Regions from separate parts of the Shewanella sp. MF05956 genome, predicted to be linked through region 3. Evidence: predicted binding sites of a transcription regulator. Region 3 holds the regulator's gene; each other region holds the start of a gene.
The links. The regulator sigma-54, encoded in region 3, starts transcription at its own class of promoters, with help from an activator protein. The targets are predictions, from matches to a motif close to GTTGGCACGNNNNTNGNNT.

Region 1 (4,821 bases), on a different contig from region 3:
ATTAAGCTGATCTGACAATACGCTAGATTTACCGCTAGATATAATGACAGCAGTATTCTGATATTTGACTCGTGCGAAGGCTAAAGCTCACATTTGGTGCAAGTTCAAATTGGCTACCTGCGCCGAATGCTTTCCAGTCTGTTTCGCCGGGCAATAACACCTCGAATTCACCAGAAGTCACTTGCATGATTTCACCTTCAGCAGTAGAAAACTCATATTCACCCGGAAGTACCACACCCAAAGTTTGTCTGCTGCCATCAGTAAACAACACGCTTCTGCTAGTGACCTTGCCATTAAAATACACGTTGGCCTGTTTTGCCACACTGACATGTTGCAACATACTCATATCGACTCCTAATTAATGTTAAATATTGTCGATGAGTATTACAGATTTTTAATTAAACTTCCTAGTTAAATGTTTTCATGCAGACATAAAAAAGCCCAGATAATTATCTGGGCTAAGTATTTTTACTGAATAGAATTAGCTGCGGTTATTACGCTTACGTTCGTTTTCAGTTAAGAATCTCTTACGAACACGAATGTTCTTAGGCGTTACTTCTACTAACTCGTCATCATCGATGAACTCAAGCGCTTGCTCAAGAGTCAGGTTGATTGGTGGAGTCAGTACTTGAGCTTCGTCAGTACCAGATGCACGCATGTTGGTTAGCTGCTTGCCTTTAAGACAGTTAACTGTCAAATCGTTAGCACGAGCATGGATACCCACTACTTGACCTTCGTATACTTCGGCCGCGTGGCCAATAAACAGACGACCACGGTCTTGTAAACCGAATAGTGCGAACGTTAATGACTTACCTGTAGCATTTGAAATCAATACACCGTTAGCACGTTGACCGATGTCACCGCCTTTATGTGGACCGTAGTGATCAAATGAGTGATAAATCAAACCAGTACCTGAAGTAGCAGTTAAGAACTCAGTTTGGAAACCAATTAAGCCACGGCTTGGGATAATGAAGTCGATACGGACACGACCTTTACCGTCAAGTTGCATGTCTTTCATTTCAGCTTTACGTGTACCTAATTTTTCAATTACGGTACCTTGATGATCTTCTTCAACGTCAACTGTTACGGTTTCGTATGGTTCACATAGCTCACCATCGATTGTTTTTAGAATAACTTCTGGACGAGATACGGCTAATTCATAACCTTCACGACGCATGTTTTCAATTAAAATCGATAAGTGTAATTCACCACGGCCTGATACGCGGAAACGATCTGGGCTGTCTGTTTCTTCAACACGTAATGCTACGTTGTGAACTAATTCAGTTTGTAAACGCTCAAGAATGTTACGTGAAGTTACATACTTACCTTCTTTACCCGCGAACGGAGAAGTGTTTACTTGGAATGTCATCGTTAGTGTTGGTTCATCAACCGTTAACGGTGGCATTGCTTCTACTGCATTCACTGCACAAATTGTGTCAGAAATCTTAAGCTCGCCTAAACCTGTAATAGCAACGATGTCGCCCGCGTTAGCGATTTCAACTTCAGTGCGGTCTAGACCCATGTAACCTAATACCTGGCCCATTTTACCGTTACGTTTCTTACCGTCAGCACCAATAATGGTCACTTGTTGGTTAGTCTTAACGCTACCACGAGTAATACGGCCAATACCGATAACACCCACGTATGAGTTGTAATCGATTTGAGAAATTTGCATTTGGAATGGCGCTTCTGCATCTGCGTCTGGGAAAGACACTTTCTCAACGATGGTTTGGAATAGCGGCGTCATGTCAGTGCTAGTGTCTTCTGGATCTAAAGTCGCGAAACCATTTAACGCAGAAGCATAAACAATAGGGAAATCTAACTGTTCGTCAGTAGCACCTAAGTTAACGAATAAATCGAATACTTGGTCAATAACCCAATCTGGACGAGCACTTGGACGGTCAATTTTGTTAATAACAACAATTGGCTTAAGGCCTTGAGCGAACGCTTTTTTGGTTACAAAGCGAGTTTGTGGCATTGGGCCATCAACTGCATCAACCAATAGTAATACTGAATCAACCATAGATAGAACACGTTCTACTTCACCACCGAAATCAGCGTGGCCAGGAGTGTCTACGATATTGATGCGGTAGTCGTTCCACTGGATGGCAGTATTCTTTGCCAGAATGGTGATCCCACGTTCTTTTTCAAGATCGTTAGAATCCATAACCCGCTCAGTAGCTTCTCCACGAGATGCAAGGGTTCCTGACTGCGCCAACATTTTATCAACCAGGGTTGTTTTGCCATGGTCAACGTGGGCAATAATGGCGATGTTACGTAAATTCTCTAACACGGATAAACCTCTAAACCAGCAAACAAAAAAAGGGGGCTTTATAGCGACTGAATAATCATAGACACCATAAAAAAGCGTGCCATTCTACTTCAGCACGGCTTTTGTAGATAGGATTATTTTTGAACACATCAATTTTTTCAGCTTGCTCGAGCTCAAAAAACACGTTAAAACCTTTATTTAAGTCATAGTAACAAGCTTGTCATACACAAATGTGACAGTGGCTAAAACTTTATCAATTTGCATATGCACCACAATGGACTTTTGCACCACATTGAAACATAGTGGTGCACAAGATTGGTGCGAAGCGTTTGTTTTGTTGATCTTTGATATTTTCAAAATTAACAAAATCAAAAGGTTAACTAGTTGGCATGATTATCGCTTTAATGGCAGTAATCGTAAAAATGAAAATTCGTTTTCCAGATGCACCATCTGGCGAATACCAAGATTATATTAAGGGACAACCCTTTACCCTACCGGAGGCTTAAGAATGTCAGTTGAATCAGTTTTAAAGCAACTTGAAGAGTTAGAAGTTAAGTTTGTTGATTTGCGCTTTACCGACACTAAAGGTAAAGAGCAGCATGTTTCTATTCCATCTCATCAAGTAAATGAAGATTTTTTTGAAGACGGCAAAATGTTTGATGGTTCTTCAATTACAGGTTGGAAAGGCATCAATGAATCAGACATGGTATTAATGCCTGATCCAACAACATTCGTTTTAGACCCATTTACCGAAGAAACAACAGCCCTTATTCGCTGTGATATTTTAGAGCCAGGCACTATGACTGGTTATGACCGTGACCCACGTTCAATTGCTAAAAAAGCAGAAGCATACCTTGTGTCTACTGGTATCGCTGACACCGTATTGATTGGTCCAGAACCAGAATTCTTCTTATTCGACGACGTGCGTTTTGGCACTGATATGTCAGGTTGTTTCGTTAAAATCGACGCAAAAGAAGCGGCTTGGAACTCAGGCACTAGCTATGCAGATGGCAACACAGGTCACCGTCCAATGGTTAAAGGGGGTTACTTCCCAGTCGCGCCTGTCGATTCATCACAAGACTTACGTTCAGCAATGTGTTTAGTGCTTGAAGAAATGGGTCAAGTTGTTGAAGCACATCACCATGAAGTGGCTACAGCGGGTCAAAACGAAATCGCTACACGTTTTAACACTTTGACTAAAAAAGCAGATGAAATCCAAATTCTAAAATACGTTGTTCATAACATGGCTCACGCTTATGGAAAGACAGCGACATTTATGCCAAAACCAATCGTTGGCGACAACGGTAGCGGTATGCACGTGCATCAGTCATTATCAAAAGACGGTGTTAACTTATTCGCGGGTGACAAGTACGCTGGCTTAAGCGAAATGGCCTTGTTCTATATTGGTGGTATTATCAAGCACGCTCGTGCATTGAACGCATTCACCAACCCAAGCACTAACTCTTATAAGCGTTTAGTGCCGCATTTTGAAGCGCCAGTTATGTTAGCTTACTCAGCACGTAACCGTAGTGCATCAATTCGTATTCCAGTGGTACCAAGCCCTAAAGGTCGTCGTATCGAAGCGCGTTTCCCTGATCCACATGCAAACCCATACTTAGGTTTTGCGGCACTATTAATGGCTGGTCTTGACGGTATTCAAAACAAGATCCACCCAGGTGAAGCAATGGATAAAGACTTGTATGACTTACCTGCTGAAGAAGCGGCTGAGATCCCACAAGTAGCAACGTCTTTAGAAAATGCTCTTGAGAATCTACAAGCTGATCATGAGTTCTTAACTAAAGGTGGCGTATTCAGTGAAGACTTCATCCAATCTTATATCGCAATTAAGAAAGGTGAAGCTGAGCGTGTTGCACGTACTACTCACCCATTAGAGTTTGAGATGTATTACAGCCTATAATGAGTCGGTTTTTATAAACGATTCAGTATTGCAAAATACCCAACCCCGATAAGCAATTATCGGGGTTTTTTGTTATACAGTATGTTGCAAATGTAAACAGATGTGTCTAAGGTGTTGCGTTCGTATTTTTCCGCACGGCAATATTTCCCCTGCCATTGTATTGCTCAAAAGTTCTGCATATGAGAATTAGATGAAATTATCATTTAGGTATTTGTTATTAATTGCGATGACCTTGGTGTCTTTGATACCTATTTGTGTTTTAGCGTTGTGGACCAGCCATAATGCGCTCGATAATGAATATCGAACAGTTCATGACAAACATTTATTGTTAGCAAAAAACTTATCACAAGCACTAGACCGCTATAGTGTCGACGCGTTATCGATATTTAATCGCGCCACTGATTCTGTTATTAAACAGCAAATTTCCTCCGAATTTATTTCACTTTTTAAAGACATTGATGTTGAGTCTGTTGGTGAATATAACGCTCAAGGCCAGCTCGTCAACGTGTTATTTGGTCCCGCACAATCACAGCCTTTATCGTTAATCGAGGGTGATAATGTTTTTGATCTTTCTCAATTATCTAGCGCAACGTTTACTGACGTGCATAAATTCGGTGTCGCGAATCCAACT
Region 2 (4,821 bases), on a different contig from region 3:
AAGCTAAAAAACTGCTAGCTGAAGCAAAAAGTTTAATTCAGAAGTTTTTATCTGATACCTATGAAGGTAAAGATATTAACGTTAATCAGTTCGATCATATTATCAACAATATGATTGAATCTGTTTTGACCAATGAAGACGCTTTTCAATGTGTATTAGCGCTGCGGACTAAAGATGCTTATTTACTGGAGCATGCTATAAACGTCGCATTTTTGCTTGTTACTTTTGGGCATCATCTCAAATTGGATATCGACATTCTTAGGCAACTGGCTATTGGAGGCATTCTGCATGATATCGGCAAAATAAGAATCGATGATCATATTCTTCATAAACCAGGAAAGTTAACACCTGAAGAACTCGAACATATGAAATTGCACCAGGTTTTCGCAATTGAAATAATGGAAGACACTAAGGGTTTGTCACAAATAAGCAAAGATGTGTGTTTGATGCACCACGAAAAAATCGATGGACGTGGCTACCCAAAAGGATTGAAGGGAGATGAAATCCCAGTACATGGAAGAATGAGTTGTATTATTGACATCTATGATGCATTAACTGCAACACGAACCTATAAAGAGGCGATGAGCCCTGCAGCCTCATTTAAAACCCTTATGAGCTTAACACCATTTCACTTGGATCAAGAGCTAGTTTATGAGTTTATACGCTGTGTTGGAGTCTATCCGGTTGGCTCATTAGTTGTGCTGTCCGATGAACGTGTCGGTATTGTATGGGAAGCAAAAGGCCGAAATGTACTTCAACCCATTGTAAAGTGTTTCTATTCACTCAAACATAAACGTTACATTGATATTAAGATGGTTGATTTATTAAAGTGTGACCTCAATATTGAACGAGGAATATCGCCAAGTAGTCTAGATATAGATCCATCTTCATTTTATTGAGTAGCAAAAACATTCGCATAGAGTATGTATTGAGCCAACTTAATAAAATTCAATCTCAACAATACTAGCAACGTAAAAAGCAAAAAGGCACAACCTTAAGTTATAAGGTTGTGCCCGTAACACTTTTGTCAGCATCCTACTGAAATGTGCTCCCTGCGCCGTCCATGAAAACATGCATCCTAGCAGTCCATTTCCTTTTTGCTCATTTCCGTGACCCTTGTTTATACGAATATAATCAAAGCATCTTATGAGTGTCATTCCATTGAACAGCCTATCCATTGACTGAGCATTCAATCCGTTGAGTCATCCATGCTGCATCCTGCAGTCCTATCCTTTCATCCTTGTGTCGCTTTCGCTTCACCCTTCCTTGATTCGGCTATCCATTTGCCGAGCTTATGCCCTATGTCCTTGGGCGTGTCCTACTATCATCCTTGAAAATCTTTACTAACAATCTATTTCGAGAATCTATTTCGAGAATCTGCTTCGAGAAACTACTTGAACCATCGACTTTGAAAGTCGACTTAACAATTGATTTCAAATCTCAGCTATTTAACCTTTGTTTCTCATCCTAAGAAAACCCAGTTAATTATTCGCTTTCGATGGGTACATTCTAGCTAAAAAGCATTGCATGAAAAGTCACTAAAACCGACTGAAACAAAACTTTCACATAACAAAAAACAACAAAAGCCTAACAAACAACTGTTTATAAACGCATTTTTATTTTTACACCCGATTAACACTCACAACTTTAGATAAGAATGCCTACATCAATGTAGGATAATGCTTACAAGCGTGTGAGCTAGGCTCTATTTTGCCCCAATAACGTTACGCCACTGGCGTTTTAACATTTGCCCAAACATCACCCAATCAGCCCATAAACTGTACAGCGGATAGGTAAATGTCGCAGGACGATTTTTTTCAAACATAAAATGGCCTAACCAAGCAAACCCATACCCAACGACAGGTAAAAGCAGTAATTGCCACCAATGTTGATTTATCAGTGTATTTATAATAATCACAACAATAATACTGCTGCCGATGTAATGTAACCTGCGGCATACAGGGTCTTGATGTTGCGACAGGTAAAATGGATAAAACTCTGCAAAAGAACTGTAACGTTTGGTCTGCATGACCTACTCCATAATGTGTTAGTGTTAGTGTTAGTGTTGGCACGGCAAAAAACATAAGATTTGATGAACACTTAACTTAATGAAGTTACGCACTCATGTCATCCTAAGGTTAAGTCGATCCGTCTAGTTTGTTATAAAATAAAATCTCGCCATCAACCTTGCCAATATTGACCTCAGCAATACTGCTAAACCCTTGCTGGACAAACACATCATGATGTTTAGGATGAGTAACAAAGACACCAATACCATCAAGCTTAGGCTGTTCATCACACCAACTTAATACCGCTTGAATTAACCTTGCACCATAGCCTTTATTTTGCTCATTGGGCGCTAGGGCAATAAATTGTAAGATGCCACATTTGTCAGAAGGCAAATGTTCCAAAATACAGTTCTCTTTTTCCATTAGGCCCTGGGTTGATTTCCAACCGGTTCCTAACACCATTTTTAAACGCCAATGCCAATATCGCGCTTCACCTAATGGCACTTGTTGGGTAATGACGCAGGCGACACCAATGAGCCGTTCATCATCAAATAAGCCAATTAAGGGTTGTTCTTGTTGCCACAGCTCATTGAGTTCTTCACGAATAGCTGCACGCAGTTTTTGTTCATATTGCGCTTGATCTTGCTGCCCCAAAACATCAATAAAATAGGGGTCGTCATGGTATGCGTTATACAAAATTGACGCCGCCACACGTAAGTCTTCAGCTGTTAAATACACTGCACGTAGGGTTTCCAAGGTAGGGTTATCCATTATTGTTATTCCTTGTTTGATGACTCATTTGCTTAACTTGTTCAGTTAACAAGTGAATAACTTAGCAAGTTAACAAGATTGAAACAATCAACAAATACGGTTTACCTTTATATCCAAACAACCTGAAGGTGTTCGATTTCAGCAAGAATTGACACGCGTTTAGGCAAGGCATTGATTGTGGGTAATGGTCATTCCCTTTCCAAAATCAATAACGCAGCATAAACGCGTGTAAAACTTGCCCTTTGGGAGCTTCACCGTGTTCCCCTGATTATTGAATCAAGAGCGTTGTTGCGCTAATTTATAAGGTGCCTAGTATTGAAAACACAGTGAAGCTCTGAAACACGTATCTTCAAGTTGATTGGGTTTATAATCAATAAATAGCTTTATTGATTAGTTCTTTGCAATTTGGGTATCGAAGATTAATACTGGAAATTCTAACGGGTCATATAAAGGAGTTGTCTCAATGGATACGACAGAAAATGATTTAAGCCACTTATTCCAGCAGCTCGGATTAGCGCACTCACAGCAAGATATTAATGAGTTTGTTAGCCGAAACAAATTAGCCGCACACACCCTGTTGATTGACGCCCAATGTTGGAATCAAAGTCAACGGGCATTTATAAAAGAAGCTTTAATGGAAGACGCCCAATGGTCTGAAGTTATCGACCAATTGGACGTAATGATGAGAGGTTAACCGAACTCTTACAATAACAGACCGATTCAAACCAGCTTAAATTTGCCCTAAAGCAGTGTCACCCCAGCCAACTAAGGTATTGTCTCTAAAGACTATTGGGGTGCACTCATCTTTAGTGGTTTTACCGTCACCTTTAGCCCATTGAGTGCGATAAAATAAGACTTTTATTGCCTGGTCTGTATTGGCTGAATTGTTTTTTGAATATGCTTCACTAAAATCGGCAGTGCCCATTAATGTCACCACTTGCTCGCTGGTCATGCCGAGTGCAAGGTTAGCCAATAAAGCACGATTTTTATCTTGTTGTTTTTCCCAATACTCGTGGCTTTTACCTGATTCATGATCGCCTACGCTAATCACACAGCCGCTTAATCCTACTGACATTAGCGCTACGACACTTGCCGCAATAAGTTTTGATTTCATGTTGCATCCTTTTTGTTAAAATATAACCCGCATTGTTATTACAGATCCTTGTAGCTAAAATCATGCCAAAACTTAATGCACTGATTTAAAATAATTTTTAATGCAATAAAAAATAAATTAGTGAATATTGCTACATATAATGAAGGAATTTAACCAACAATGAGTCCAATTGAACAAGTGCTTGCTGCTGCAAAAGCGATAGCAAACAATGGCCATACTCCAAGTTTAGCGTTAATCAAAAGTCGTTTAGGCAATCGCTTTGCAATGCCGATATTGATCCAAGGCTTACAACAATTTAAAGCATTGCCGAAATCAGAATGGCAAAACTTACCTGAATTAGCCGATATCCCGGCACAAGATCAATCCTCTACCGTACCAGCAGACCCTATCGCTAAGCTGCAATTACAAATAGACGCCATGCAACAGCATATCGATTTACTCACTAACAGAGTCTGCGAATTAGAACAACAAGTCTTAACCATCACCGAAAAGAAGGCACCGTAATCCATGTTTGTTACAGAACTTCGCTTTGAATGCTTTGCCGACACCACTATTGATGCAGCAGAAAAAGCCATTAATGGATTATTAGAAGCCCTTCGCGCCAATGGTCAAATTTTAGGACGCGAGTTTGCAGTGGCTTTTAACGATGGTGAATTTAGAGTTCGCTTGTTGTTACCTGAAAAAACCAGCTTATCGAATCGTTATAATAGCCCTTGGGTAAAAGTGACGTTAGCGGGGTTAACTGCAGCAAAATTATTGGCGCCAAGAGAAAAATTGATAGGCCAAGACATTAACTCAGAAGTCAGCAACACTGACGCACCTTCATGGCAACTGTTGTATACCAGTTATGTTCACATGTGCTCGCCACTGCGCAATGGTGACAACTTATTACCTATCCCGCTTTATCAATTGCCTGCAACGTTTAAT
Region 3 (4,821 bases):
ATTTACCGTGAAATGTGAGTCGTATACGATGAATGGTAATTGATGAATAGTGGGCTGTAAGCTTGAATATCATTGTCAAAAAATGCCACGAGAGAGTACAACTGACGTTTGTTAAGTGCTGTTAGATAATCAGTGCGACGCGTTAGCCGCCTTCATCGAATTTATCGTTAATCAAATTACACACCGCATCTAATGCCACTGCTGCGTCTGGACCTGTTGCTGTGACAGTGATCATTTTTCCGATGCCACTTTCCAACATGAGCAATCCTAAGACGCTAGCGGCACTGGCTTGTTTGTCTGCTTGAATTAGGGTGATTTCAGCATCAAAGTCAGCAGCCAGTATCGCTAGTTTTGTGGCTGCTCGTGCATGTAAACCTAATTTATTTGAGATGGTGACTTGGCGCTCAAGCATGGCTAGCACTCCACATAGGACTAAAGCTGATCTTCACTGATATTTAGCTCTCTGTGGCGGGCGTTGACTGTGTGTTTACTGCCTTGTCTAAATCGCTTAGCGAGTTGGTCGGTGATATAAACTGAGCGATGTTGTCCGCCTGTACAGCCGATGGCGATGGTTAAATAACTGCGATTATTACGCTCTAAATGTGGCATCCAGGTTTCGAATAGATTTTCGATTTGCCAAATAAACTTATTCACCAGAGGCTGACGGCCAAGAAACTCTTGCACAGGCTCATCAAGACCTGTTAATGGTCTTAATTCTATTTCCCAGTGCGGGTTAGGTAAAAAGCGCACGTCGAACATAAAGTCTGCTTCGGTCGGCATACCGTGTTTAAAGCCAAACGATTCAAAATTAATCACTAACTCTTTATCAACACTGCCAAGCAATATTTGTCTTACTTGATCGCTTAGCTCGTAAATATTGAGTGCCGATGTATCGACATAGTGATCAACCATTTTGGCGATAGGTTCGAGTAAGCGGCCTTCTAATTTAATCGCTTCTTGTAATGAAATATGGTTTTTAGATAGCGGGTGTAATCTGCGGGTTTCGCTGTAGCGTTTAAGTAAAACTTTGTCGCTAGAGTTTAAGAAAAAACTGGTAATTTCGGTATCAGGTTGCAGTATTTCAAGTTGTTCTTGAAGCACTTTGCCTTGTTCGGCAATATTGCGCACATCAACACTAATCGCTACTAGGTCATTACTGCCTTTTAACTGAGCCAATAAGGTGCCAATTAGCGGCAATGGCAGGTTATCAACACAGTAATAGCCTAGGTCTTCTAGTACTCTTAATGCTACTGATTTACCTGAGCCTGACCGTCCTGATACGATAACAAGTTTCATGCCGTAATTACCTGATAGAGTTCTGTTGAATCGTGGATTTTACGCAGCTGTTTTAGTACTTGTTTGTCGCTGAGTTTTTGGGCCATCGAGGATAAGGTGCTTAAGTGTTGTTGGCACTGATCTGCAGGAACTAATAATGCAAATAAGATATCGACAGGTTGTTTATCGATGGCATCGAACGAAATGGGTTCTTCGCATTTTACAAAGATCGCAATAGGGTGATCGATTGTCGTTAATCGGCCATGAGGTATTGCAATACCATTACCTATACCTGTGCTACCCATTTTTTCTCTTGCGATAAGGCTTTCAAACACCTCTTGCGAAGACAGGGTCGGGTACTGGGCAGCGACTAAATCGCTGATAAGTTCCAGTACCTTTTTCTTACTGCCCGGTGTGGCACAGGTGGTGCATTCCGGCTGCAGGATGGTACAAAGTTCCATCGTTAGTGTTTTGTATACTTCTCTTTGTGTTTAATTACCTGACGATCGAGCTTATCTATCAGGGCGTCTATTGCTGCATACATGTCTGTATGTTCTGACATTGCAAAAATTTCTCCGCCCTTTAGGCTGACTTTAGCTTCTGCTTTTTGTTGTAATTTTTCTACGTTGAGTACAACGTGAACATTATTGATCTGATCGAAGTGTCGTTCAAGCTTTGAAAACTTTTCCTGAACGTATTCACGTAAAGATTCGGTTATTTCAACATGATGCCCTGATAAATTGATCTGCATTACACTTCTCCATTGTTGAGTGATTTATAAACTCTTACGTTGGTTTGAGGGCGGTATCATCATTGCCTCACGGTATTTTGCAATCGTACGACGAGCAACGTTTATGCCCTGTTCGGCCAGTAGTTGAGCCATTTTGCTGTCGCTAAGCGGCTTTTTCTGGTTTTCTGCTGCAACCAACTTTTTAATAAATGCGCGGATTGCTGTCGATGAACACTCTCCGCCATCATCAGTGCTGACATGGCTAGAGAAAAAGTATTTTAACTCAAACAACCCTCGTGGGGTGTGCATGTATTTTTGAGTGGTCACGCGCGAAATGGTCGATTCATGCATTTCTACGGCTTCAGCAATGTCATTTAATACCATAGGTTTCATGGCTTCTTCGCCATATTCGAAAAACCCTTGTTGGAATTGCACAATGCAATTGGCTACTTTTAACAAGGTATCGTTACGGCTTTCAATGCTTTTGATAAACCATTTAGCTTCTTGCAAATGACCTCGTATAAACTGAGTATCAGATGGGTTTTTACTGCTGCGAGCCATTGCTGCATATTGCTGATTAACACCTATTTTAGGCATGTTATCTGGATTGAGTTCAACAACCCAACGGCCATTCTTTTTAAATACTGTGACATCAGGGATCACGTATTCGTCATCGACGGCAGTAATCAATAAGCCAGGACGCGGATTAAGAGATTGAATTAAGGTAATGGCATCACGTAACTCATCTTCTTTTAAACGCGTTTTACGCATTAATAATCTAAAGTCACGCCCAGCGATTAAATCCAAATAATCTTTGATGAGCATTCGCGCATTTTCAATGTGCGGGGTTGAGTCTGCATATTGTGACAGTTGAATGAGTAAACATTCACTAAGGTCACGTGCAGCAACACCTACGGGGTCAAAATGTTGAATTCGCTTTAACACCGCTTGAACCTCATCAAGCTCAACATTTTCATCGCCCATAGCTTCTAGTATTTCTTCAGTGCTTTGGGTTAGATAGCCGCGTTCATCTATTGCGTCAATGATGGCTGTTGCGATGGCAAGGTCGGTGTCTGAAAATGGCGTTAAGTTTTTTTGCCACTCTAAATGTTCATATAAGCCTTCGGTGGTTTCCCCTTGAAAAGGCATATCATCGTCGCGCATGCTGGCACTACCAGACCCTGACATCGGTGAGGCGGTATAGACTTCATCCCAGGTCGTGTCCATGGGCATGTCGTCCATGGTTTCTTTACTGATGGATTCTGTGGTGTCGATGGTTGAAGTATCTTTTTCGACACTCACATTACTGTTGTCACTGAAGTCTGTGTCTGATTGATCGCGACTTTCTTTTAAGGGATCTTTAGCTTGAGAAAATTCATCTTCTATTTCAAGCAATGGATTTGAGTCCAGCGCCTGTTGGATTTCTTGCTGTAGCTCCAATGAAGATAATTGCAGCAAGCGGATGGCTTGCTGCAATTGAGGGGTCATAGTGAGATGCTGACCCATTTTAAGTTGGAGTGACGCTTTCATTTACCGCTTATCCCTAGATGATTTCCATAAAAATAACAATCTCGAAAAACTGTAATGGGGTGTCACGTACGTCAATGACATTTCACGCAATTTAGGTATCGTTCAATGGAATGAATTAGATAGGCTAAAAGGCGTATACCCAATCAACTTGAAGATACGTGTTTCAGAGCTTCACCGTGTTTTCAATACTAGGCGCGTTAATGCGGTAATGTAGGCACCTTATAAATTAACGCAACAACGTAGTGGGAACACGGTGAAACTCCCAAGGGGCAAGTTTTACACGCGTTCATGCTGTGTTATTGATTTTGGAAAGGGAACGACCATTAACCGCAATCAATGCCTTGCCTAAACGCGTGTAAATTCTTGCTGAAATCGAGTATCTTCAGGTTGTTTGGGTATATAACCTAACTATAGCTTGAATTGTTCACCTAAGTACACCGCTCGAACTTGTTGATTGCTCAAGATCTCTTCAGGTGTTCCTTCGGCAATTAAATTACCTTGGCTTACGATGTAAGCTCTTTCACATACATCGAGTGTTTCGCGAACATTATGGTCGGTGATCAGTACGCCTAATCCACGACTTTTTAGCTGTTGGATAATTTTTTTAATGTCGATAACCGAAATCGGATCAACACCCGCAAAAGGTTCATCAAGCAAAATGAATTTAGGGTTAGCAGCGAGTGCTCGGGCAATTTCGACTCGACGGCGTTCACCGCCAGACAATGACATGCCTTGGCTGTCGCGAATGTGAGTAATGTGAAACTCTTCCAGTAAATGCTGGAGCTGTTCAATACGTTCGTCATTACTGAGTTCTTTGCGGGTTTGTAACACCGCCATGATATTGTCGTGCACGGTGAGTTTTCGAAAAATACTGGCTTCTTGTGGTAAATAACCAATCCCTTTACGGGCTCTAAGATGCATTGGGTCAGCGGTGAGATCGTCATTATCAATTAATATACGGCCTTTATCACTTTTGACTAACCCTACAACCATGTAAAACGTGGTTGTTTTACCGGCACCATTAGGGCCAAGTAAACCGACAATCTGCCCCGTTTTTACAGTTAAGCTGACGTCTTTTACAACTTGACGCGCTTTATAGCTTTTGGCTAGGTTTTCAGCTGTTAAGGTAATTTGGCTCATGGTTTTATCTGCTTGTTGACAGGGATCTCAGGCAGCTTTTGTTTTGGCGCTGACTCGTCTTGGAAATTTTCTGGTTGAATAATCGTGATGACGCGATCTTGGCCTTTACCGGTACTCTCAGCAATTAACTCTTGGGCTTTAATGTT
Region 4 (4,821 bases), on a different contig from region 3:
TGATAAATGCGACAGGTAAATTGGCTGTGCATTGTGCTGTAAGTAAGCCAGTTGCAATACGCGACGCTTGCTCTTTTCCCATATAAAAAACCAAGGTCGACTGCGCAGCTAATAATGCTTGCCACTGGCTAGGCGCAACAGCGTTATCAACATCGGTCATTTTTGTGCCAGTGATCAGCGTGACACTGCGAGCCATGCCGCGAAACGTCAGTGGGATCCCTGTGCTTGATGCACAACCTAAAGCAGCAGTGACGCCGGCAATAAATTGTGATCGAATACCCTGCTTGGCGAGATAAAGCGCTTCTTCAGATCCACGGCCAAAAATATGTGGGTCGCCACCTTTTAAGCGCACAACTTTCAAACCTTGTAGCGCAAGCTTGAGCAATAGCGCATTGATGTCATCTTGTTTAATACTTGGTTGGCCGCAACGCTTACCGACAAAGTGACGCTGACAATGTGTATCAACTAAAGTCAAAATATCGCTACTCACTAGACTGTCGTAAACTAATGCATCTGCTTGGGCGACAATGCGCGCAGCTTTTATGGTCATTAAATCGAGTTGACCACACCCAGCGCCAACAATGGCAACCTCACCCGCTTGCAGCGCATCTGCACAAGCGACGCCAACAGAGTTAACACCTTTGATTAATCCATCTACCGTATTCATTAGGCGACATCCTCTTCTGTTGCAGTAGCGTATTCAAGTTCGATGTAAGATAGAGCCTGTTGCCAATGGTTTTGGGCACATTGCTTCACTTCACTATTACAGCTGCCACATTGTCGACCACACCCTAAGCTTGATTGCGTAACATCTAATGCCTTATTAAATTGCAGATGTTGCTTACCATCATGAAATATTTGTTGGTCAAACTGCGCATTTATCTCATCAGCAATTTGTGCATCAGTCACCCCGGTACAGGCACAAATTAACGGGCTATTACCGGCATTAATTTGTTGATGTAACTGCTTGATAAATGTGTTGTCGACGGGTTTTCCAATAAAGGCATTCAGCGGCTCAACGGCTAGGTTAACCCGAGTGTGAGACAGCACTTTAATCGCGCTAACAATGCCCTTTTCCATATTGCATTGCACATGCAGACGCTGGCCATGAACATTAGCTGACCAGGCAAGTGAGTGGGCAGTAGCTTGATAAGCAAACCCCTCCTCTGCATCAGTAAATCCGACGTGATGACATATTCCGGTGGTTAATGTTTGAGCGACTTGCCAGCATAAACCTTGCGCTTCAGGATCGTGTAAACCAAACACCACACCTTGCAATGCCAGCTCGACAGGCTTCAGTACCACGTCTTGACACTTATATCCGGGTTGCTGCGATACTGGGTCAACTCGGTTATCGAGGTATTGATTAACCCCTTTGCCCAATGAGAATTGCTTAGACCAATGCATGGACATCATTGCCATCTCAAGCGGTATATTTTGATCAACCACCACCCTGGCCAGAGCAAATGACGTAGATTCTTTGTCTGCGGCGGAGCCGATAGTCACAAGGTCGCCATCTGCAATAGAAAAGCTCGCGAGGTTATCCGGATGAAGTTGTATTACAGGCTCAGGAATACTTGCTCGTAGACTCGCAATATGACCTGTGCGAGTCATAGTGTGCCATTGATCGCGACTGCGGCCACTGTTAAGTAATACGCTAGCCTGTTTGGCTACATTTGCAGCCACTTGCGTTACCGTCTTCGCGGGGAAAATGAATTGTGCTTTTCCTGTCGGCGTAGCAAATACCCCATCACTAAATACTCGCAGCCCTTGCTGTCCAATGTGTTCAGCAGATGCTATTGGCCACTGAGTCGGTCTTAAATCGTCATATTCTTGTTGGCTTAAATCGGTTAACCCGCTTATATCAAATATCTTATTGGGAAAAGCTTGTTTAACGTTTGCCGACAACGCGGCAAACTCACGAAACACGCTAGCACTGTTGTCAAACTCAAATCCTTGAAAACCCATTTTTTGCGCCACTTGGCTTATGGCCCACCAATCCGCTTTGCTTTGTCCTTTGGGGGTAATAAAGCCCCGCTGACGGCTTATTGTGCGTTCACTGTTGGTCACTGTTCCGCATTTTTCAGACCAACCTTGAGCGGGTAATAATATGTCTGCAAATTTTGCGGTATCAGAATCAGGGCTTATTTCAGACACCACCACAAAAGGACAATCGGCCAAGGCTTTAGCAATTTTATTACTGTTAGGCAATGACACCACAGGATTGGTGCCCATAATCCAAATGGCTTTTATTTTACCGTCAGCTAAGGCATCAAACATGTCGACAGCGGCTAAACCTTTTTTGTCAGCAACGGTATCGACCTGCCAAAAATCGGCGAGTAGTTCACGTTCAGATTGAGAAAATCCCATATGACAAGCCAGTTGAGTGGCTAATCCCCCTACTTCGCGACCGCCCATCGCATTAGGTTGACCCGTTAATGAGAAAAAACCGCATCCGGCTTGGCCAATATGCCCTAAGGCTAAATGGCAATTAATAATCGCATTCGTGGTGTCAGTGCCAATAACAGACTGGTTAACGCCTTGGCATGATGCTGTCAGTATGGCTTTATGTTGAATAAACAATTGATAAAATTGTTTCAATGTTGACTCGGTTAACCCCACTTGCTTTGCAAGGCCAAGAAGATCTGTACTCAATTGTTTGGCGTGACTTACCACAACATCAAAACCGTCGGTATGCGCATTAATGTATTCATGATTAACACGTTCATTATCCGCCAAATAGCCTAACAAACCGTGGAACAAGGCTAAATCGGCCCCTGGCGTAATCGCTAAATGAAGGTCAGCTTGTTTTGCTGTCGCGGTTGTAACTGGATCAATAACCACTAACGTTGTGTTATTGGCTTTTTTTGCTGCCAATATCCGTTGAAATAACACTGGATGAGTCCAAGCGGTATTCGCACCAATTAATACAATGACTTCTGCATGTTCAATATCGTCATAACAACCTGGCACTACATCTTCACCAAATGCCCGCTGCATAGCACTCACAGCAGATGACATGCATAAACGTGAATTAGTATCGACATTTGCCGTTTTTAAATAGCCTTTGGCAAATTTGTTTGCTACATAATAATCTTCGGTGAGTAACTGGCCAGAAAGATAAAGTGCAACAGAATTGGCTCCGTACTGGGCGATAGTTTGCGCAAATTTATCAGCAATTAACGAACTGGCCTGATCCCACGAAATGGGTTTACCTGAGCGTAAAACAGGATAACGCAGCACATTAGGTTGCGTTAAACTGTCAAGCAGTCGCTCACCTTTTGCACACAAGTGACCATAATTTGCAGGATGATATTTATCACCGATTAAGGTTAAAGAAGACACATCAACGTCAACCCAATCGGCTTGAGTCGAGGACACGCTAACGCCGCACCCGACACCACAATAAGCACAACTTGATTGGATTATTGACATACATTGACCCTTTCACATTAACCATTTCATGATGGTATTACTGCGAAAGCTGTGCCAAAAAATTAACTTACTGATTTAACTTAGAAATAGAAAAAACAGACTGGTATTCAACGCTACATTTGCGCAACATAAGTGCAAGCGCATGCACTTAAAGCGCGCATCTATTTGAAAACAAAAGAAATTAAATACCTATAAAGAGGTAGGAATACCCATCCGCATTATTAAGTGACCACTCAGAATGCGCCCAGCGGTTTTTGATTAAGGCGTCGCTATCTCTATTGTGTCTTGATGGTTGCTCTCCTTCAAATAGCGAGAAAGCAGAGCAAAAGCGGCTGGAGTATTTCTTTCTGGCGAGTCATCACTTATTAGCACGCAATGGTATTAGATTTATACTTCTCGGTTTTGAAAGAGGCCAGAAACAAAAATACCGACATTAATGTCGGTATTTTTAATCAGCGGGACAACTTATTTAGCAGTACGGCCATCATCATGACATGTGTCACACGTTGGTTTTTCGCCAACTTTAATTTCGTGCGGAGCATGACAATCTGCACACATTAACGCACCATCATGCGCTTTATGGGTATCATCCATCTCTGCAAGTGAACCATGGCAACTTTGACATTGTTCAAATTCATATGCACCATCAGCTGATGGCTCTTCATTAGCATGGCAGTTTTCACAGCCACCCATTTCAACGTGAAACTCTGCGAGGGTTTCATCAGCAGCAAATGATGCAGAAGACATCATCATTACCGCGAAACCTGCCGCAAACAATGCGCTGAGTAGTTTGTTGCTCATTATTCATTCCTCCAATTTAGTGTATGCCCGCATTCTTATTATCTGACGCGGGTCTTACACTGAAGCACGACACTTTACTTAAGAATTAACTCACCCCTTTATATCGACCGAAATCAAAATTGAGCGACAATATAAAAGTAGTAAATTAATTCACTTTAAGCAAAATTAATTTAGATTAAGCAATAATAACAGTCTTACTTGTTTGAATATGTGCGCTACATCATGTAACTCGATGGTTTTTAGTGATTAAATTAACTTTTACGCCAGAAAACCCTAATGTAGTAACACCTTATATATTGGTTTTTATAAACAAAAAAAAGCCCCAATCAATGTTGAGGCTAACAATAGTAAACTGAATATATTGTCTAAGTTAACGTCTAGATTTTTCTAACCTAGCCAGTAAACTCGAGGTATCCCAACGGTTACCTTTCATCGCTTGCACTTCTGAATAAAACTGATCGACCAATGCAGTAACCGGTAAATGACTACCATTTCGGCGAGCTTCATCTAATGCAATGCCTAAATCTTTACGCATCCAATCAATCGCAAAACCAAAATCATATTGACCTTGCCACATGGTTTGAT

Region 1: glnA (glutamate--ammonia ligase) is a predicted target of sigma-54. The motif match lies at 2,656-2,674, and genes of this name have one in related genera.
Region 2: AC19MX_RS01835 (DUF3192 domain-containing protein) is a predicted target of sigma-54. The motif match lies at 3,946-3,964, and genes of this name have one in related genera.
Region 4: AC19MX_RS08065 (nitrate reductase) is a predicted target of sigma-54. The motif match lies at 3,476-3,494, and genes of this name have one in related genera.

Annotation. Positions count from the first base shown of each region.
Region 1 covers NZ_JCAYNV010000009.1:92,321-97,141, forward strand. Annotated here, with positions in the region: gene ppnP (pyrimidine/purine nucleoside phosphorylase) at 35-346, opposite strand; gene typA (translational GTPase TypA) at 482-2,293, opposite strand; gene glnA (glutamate--ammonia ligase) at 2,781-4,190, shown strand; gene AC19MX_RS11530 (PDC sensor domain-containing protein) at 4,381-4,821, shown strand, end outside.
Region 2 covers NZ_JCAYNV010000001.1:421,106-425,926, forward strand. Annotated here, with positions in the region: gene AC19MX_RS01815 (HD-GYP domain-containing protein) at 1-899, shown strand, start outside; gene AC19MX_RS01820 (Mpo1-like protein) at 1,706-2,029, opposite strand; gene AC19MX_RS01825 (GNAT family N-acetyltransferase) at 2,139-2,780, opposite strand; gene AC19MX_RS01830 (DUF2789 domain-containing protein) at 3,244-3,474, shown strand; gene AC19MX_RS01835 (DUF3192 domain-containing protein) at 3,511-3,894, opposite strand; gene AC19MX_RS01840 (hypothetical protein) at 4,054-4,398, shown strand; gene AC19MX_RS01845 (Zn-ribbon-containing protein) at 4,402-4,821, shown strand, end outside.
Region 3 covers NZ_JCAYNV010000003.1:263,391-268,211, reverse strand. Annotated here, with positions in the region: gene AC19MX_RS04895 (HPr family phosphocarrier protein) at 143-412, opposite strand; gene rapZ (RNase adapter RapZ) at 433-1,296, opposite strand; gene ptsN (PTS IIA-like nitrogen regulatory protein PtsN) at 1,293-1,736, opposite strand; gene hpf (ribosome hibernation promoting factor) at 1,739-2,026, opposite strand; gene AC19MX_RS04875 (RNA polymerase factor sigma-54) at 2,051-3,535, opposite strand; gene lptB (LPS export ABC transporter ATP-binding protein) at 3,944-4,675, opposite strand; gene lptA (lipopolysaccharide transport periplasmic protein LptA) at 4,672-4,821, opposite strand, start outside.
Region 4 covers NZ_JCAYNV010000006.1:22,352-27,172, forward strand. Annotated here, with positions in the region: gene cobA (uroporphyrinogen-III C-methyltransferase) at 1-667, opposite strand, end outside; gene AC19MX_RS08065 (nitrate reductase) at 667-3,435, opposite strand; gene cctA (tetraheme c-type cytochrome CctA) at 3,901-4,236, opposite strand; gene AC19MX_RS08075 (NAD(P)-dependent oxidoreductase) at 4,607-4,821, opposite strand, start outside.